One region of the Neobacillus sp. D3-1R genome, then DNA from elsewhere that is predicted to be linked to it. Evidence: predicted binding sites of a transcription regulator. Region 1 holds the regulator's gene; the other holds the start of a gene.
The links. Region 1 encodes CtsR, which represses protease genes until heat stress. Its sites were predicted from a motif close to ATGGTCAATAAAGGTCAAACA; they were not measured.
Positions count from the first base shown of each region.

Region 2: the regulator CtsR is predicted to act here: its motif matches at 1,214-1,234, upstream of clpP (ATP-dependent Clp endopeptidase proteolytic subunit ClpP).

Region 1 covers NZ_CP197471.1:4,573,645-4,576,118, reverse strand. The annotation lists gene ACSBPO_RS23025 (protein arginine kinase) at 1-666, opposite strand, end outside; gene ACSBPO_RS23020 (UvrB/UvrC motif-containing protein) at 669-1,220, opposite strand; gene ACSBPO_RS23015 (CtsR family transcriptional regulator) at 1,238-1,699, opposite strand; rRNA gene rrf (5S ribosomal RNA) at 2,039-2,154, opposite strand; rRNA gene ACSBPO_RS23005 (23S ribosomal RNA) at 2,273-2,474, opposite strand, start outside.
Region 2 covers NZ_CP197471.1:3,761,467-3,763,940, reverse strand. The annotation lists gene clpP (ATP-dependent Clp endopeptidase proteolytic subunit ClpP) at 549-1,160, opposite strand; tRNA gene ACSBPO_RS19310 (tRNA-Arg) at 1,406-1,477, shown strand; gene ACSBPO_RS19305 (helix-turn-helix domain-containing protein) at 1,520-1,735, opposite strand; gene rpoN (RNA polymerase factor sigma-54) at 1,839-2,474, shown strand, end outside.

The DNA.
Region 1 (2,474 bases):
AAAAATATTCCCTAATGCTTCACTGCCTTCTCCATAAATACCTCTAACGACTAAACCAAGCTGATTGATGGCTGGAACGATGCGATTCATTTGATGCGTTAAAACTAATCCAGGTAGATGCATCATTACGGATGCTCTTAACCCTGTTCCTACATTAGTTGGGCAACTTGTTAAATAGCCATGCTTTTCATCGAATGCATAAACAACATGTTGCTCTAATACATCGTCTATTTGGTTTGCTAGTTTCAGTGCTTCCACCAATTGTAAACCTGGAAACAGGCATTGAATTCGTATATGATCTTCTTCATTTAACATAATGCTGATTTCTTCATTTGCAGAAAGAAGGCATGCACCATGCGCCGAATCCTCAGCCAAATGAGGGCTAATTAAATGTTTCTCTACTAATACCCTCTTTTGAAGAGGTTGAAGCTCATTCATCTTTAATAGTTCAAAAGGGACAAGCTTTTGAAAATCTGAACGTTGAACCATTTCTTCCATTGTTTGAATAATAGCTGCAGCTTCTTCATTTGTTGCCAATGTCGGAAACTTATAATCTTGAATGTTTCGGGCAAGTCGTATACGGGAACTTAATACAATATCAGAATCTGGACCTTCTGAACTCATCCAAGAACTGACTGCCTGATTTAAAAAGCGCTCAAGTGACACAATTATTCGCCTCCTTCATGAGCATCATTTAGATTTTTTTCGAGAGAACGAATTTCATCGCGAATAATAGCTGCATTTTCAAACTCTTCTTTAGAGATTAATTCTTTCAAACGTAACTTTTTCTCCTCTAGATCTTTTTTTAATCGTAAATTACCGCCAACTTTTTTAGGAATTTTTCCATTGTGTGTCCAATTGCCACTATGAAGTCTTCTTAAAATTGGTTTTAATTGGTCTTTAAAAGCATGATAGCAATTAGAACAACCAAATCTCCCTACTTTTACGAATTGAGGAAATGTCATATGACATTGGTTACATTGCAAAATCTCCTCTTGATGAAAAGCATCTTGTTTAGGTTGAGGGAAAGAATGTTCTACATTGAATAGTCCTGCTAACAGATTATGAATTGGAAAGGCGGATGTACCACCATTCATCATAAACATCTCACCCTTTTCCTGGGCACATTTTTCACAAAGATGCGTTTCTGTTTTTTCCCCATTCATGATTTTTGTAAAATGTAGGGTGGCTGGTCTTTGATTACATTCCTGACAAATCATGTTTTCACCCACTTACCTTATTTATATTTTAAAGTCGTTAACATGGCTTTTAACATTCGTGCACGCAATTCGTCGCGATAAGGAAGATCAATATATAATACAGAACGGTCAATCACACTTAACATGATTTTAGCTTCTCGATTATTAATAACCTCTTCCCCTACAAGGCGGTAAATGACATCCTCTGCACTACTTTGGCTAATTCGATTCCCAAATAGAGATAATAACTGATCAATGAGATGCGCATGATCATCTGTTTGAACCTTCATGATTCGAATATATCCGCCGCCTCCGCGTTTACTTTCTACGATATATCCTCTTTCAATTGTAAAACGGGTATTTATAACATAATTGATTTGGGATGGGACACATTGAAATTTATCTGCTATCTCACTACGTTTGATTTCGACTAAGTCAGAATCACTAATATCTAATACTTGCTTCAGATAATTCTCAATGATGTCAGATATATTCCTCATCTAACCACCTCCTAATCTGACTTTGACTATATTTGACTATAATTATACATGAAAGAATAAAAAAAATTCAACTGACAGTAATCCACATTCACTTATTTTCCCCAAAAATAGCCAAACCAAAACCTAGTTTAGGAAATTCCCGTTTAAAAAAGAGAAAGTAATGATGGATTGATAATTGATGAAGTTCATAAAAATCAAAAGCCCATCATAATCAGGATGATGGGCAATCTTTCTAGGATATTATTTTGACTGAATATGGAGTGTATCTGCCTCTTTTAAGCATAAATCCAAAGCCTTTGAAACACAAAAAAAACAACCCAGTTGGGTTGTTCTTTAGTTGCCTGGCGACGTCCTACTCTCACAGGAGGAATCCTCCAACTACCATCGGCGCTGAGAAGCTTAACTTCCGTGTTCGGTATGGGAACGGGTGTGACCTTCTCGCCATCGCCACCAGACTGTATTTTGTTGAGGTAAACTCTTTTCACTTACGTGAAAAAGTCTTGTTCCCTCAAAACTAGATAATGTATTAGAAGAAGTAAAAACAGGTTTGCCTTATTTGGATATCCAAATGTTTTGGTTAAGTCCTCGAACGATTAGTATCAGTCAGCTCCACACGTCACCGCGCTTCCACCTCTGACCTATCAACCTGATCATCTTTCAGGGTTCTTACTAGCTTACGCTATGGGAAATCTCATCTTGAGGGGGGCTTCATGCTTAGATGCTTTCAGCACTTATCCCGTCCGCACATAGCTACCCAGCGATGCCTTTGGCAAGA
Region 2 (2,474 bases), 810 kb from region 1:
CGCTATTGAGGTAAAAGATGCCCATATCTGCTCCATTCTAAGCCGATAACGTATTCTGTGTCCTATAACTACTCCAAAATAGAGTAATTGACACAAATAGCGTACTCAGTGTCCTATAAAAAATAGAGATAAATTTATCGGACATACAATCCGTTATTCCTAAAAATATAGGTGTTTTCACGCTCGTATAGGACACACGATCCGCTATCAGGGTAAAAGGTGCCCGTTTCTGCTCCATTATAAGCCGATAGCGTACCCTGTGTCCGATAACTCTTCCAAAATAGCATAATTGACACAAATAGCGTACTCAGTGTCCTATAAAAAATAGAGATAAATTTATCGGACCTACCATCCGTTATTATTAAAATATGGGTGTTTTCTCACTCGTATAGGACGCACGATCCGCTATCGAGTCGAAGGTGCCTATTTTTGTGCAATTACAAGTCAATTGTGAAAACCATTGTTTTTTAATAATTTGTACTCCGAAACTAACTTTTCTTATAGAAACAAAAAAGGGACTAGGCAGAAGCCTTAGTCCCTATACTATATTATTTCTCAGTTTTTTTCTTATCAACTAATTCGTTACGTGTAATGATATGGTCAATTAAACCATATTCTTTTGCTACTTCAGCGGTCATGAAATTATCGCGGTCAGTATCCTTTGCGATCGTTTCCATTGGTTGACCTGTACGCTCAGCTAAAATACCGTTTAACTTATCACGTAAGAAAAGAATACGCTTCGCTGCGATTTCAATTTCAGTCGCTTGACCTTGTGCTCCGCCAAGTGGTTGGTGAATCATCACTTCAGCGTTTGGTAATGCATAACGTTTACCTTTTTCACCAGCCGCAAGTAAGAAAGCACCCATGGATGCTGCCATACCGATACAAATGGTTTGAACATTTGGCTTAATAAATTGCATCGTGTCATAAATCGCCATACCAGCAGTAATGCTTCCGCCAGGACTGTTAATGTAAAGGGATATATCTTTTTCAGGATTATCTGCTTCTAGGAAAAGTAATTGGGCTACGATACTGTTTGCAACATGATCATCAATAGCGCTTCCTAACATGATAATACGGTCTTTTAAAAGACGAGAGTAAATATCATAGGCTCTTTCGCCACGATTGGTTTGCTCAATAACTGTAGGTATCAAATTCATCTTTTATTTCCTCCTTTAAAATAAGAGTAGTTATGTATTGTTATCATACACTGATGGTCAATTAAGGTCAAACAATTCGAATCTTTAAAATGATGATTTCGTTCGACAACTTTCATAACCGAAAAATCCTTTATCCATCATACCCTAAAAATAGTTGTTTTAATCAACGTAGATTTAGCTTCGAACCCTGTTTCTTCTTGCAAAGAGGGTAAACCTCTTATATAATAGGAAAGCGACTGTTATATGTCCTCGTGGTGTAACGGATAGCACGTAAGATTCCGGTTCTTAAAATGGGGGTTCGATTCCCTCCGAGGGCGTTCCAACCAGCCTCTATGCATTTATCATAGAGGCGTTTTTAATTAATACCTTATTATTTTATATATTTCATTTAAATCGGTTATCTTTAAAGCGAAAGCAATCTCAGCTATTTCTTCGAGGTAAATTTTTTCATTTTCTTCTTTTAATATTCTTTTGATTTTAGTTAACGTGATTCCGGTCATCTCAACTAATTGTTCTTCGGTTATATTTCTCTCTTTTAAAATGCGACTAAGTCTAGATTCCAATCTAACTCCCACTAATAACACCCCCGATCATTTTATTTATGTAAACCCTTCCAATTTCTTCCCATTCACCAATTCCATTCAATATTGTAAAATAAGGGTTGGGGGTGAGGGTAGAATGAATTTTAAACAGGGGCTATTTCAACAACAAAGCTTAAAATTAACGATGACACAAGAGCTTTCCCAAGCGATTGCGTTGTTGCAATATTCTACACAAGAACTCACCGAATTTCTAGAAAACAAAGCGTTGGAAAATCCATTTATTCAAATAGAACCGGCAATAGTTCCTGTTAATCCCCTTAAAGAACGAAAGAAAAAGACCAAAACGCAAAATTCGATCCAAACCATTGAACAAAATTGGTTGGAACAATTGGGTGACACTAAAAAGTCCATTGTGGACCACTTAATGTCACAAATACCACTAATTGATGAGATTAAACCTCTAAGGCCATTCCTTGAAAAATTCATTTATTATATCGATGAAAATGGTTACCTATTGGAGGATGCTGTACAGATAGATCTCCCACAAGCGTACAAGGAAAAATGCTTGATGATTCTTCAAGCGATGGAGCCTGCTGGGATAGCAGCGCGATCCTTGCAAGAGTGTTTGTTGCTTCAATTAAAAAGGATGCCCACACCCCATTCTTTAGCCGTCACTCTTGTAGAATTCCATTTTGAACCCTTTGCGGAAAAGAAATGGAAGGAACTTGCCAAAGAACTAAAGGTAAGTTTAACTGAGATTCAATCAGCTTTT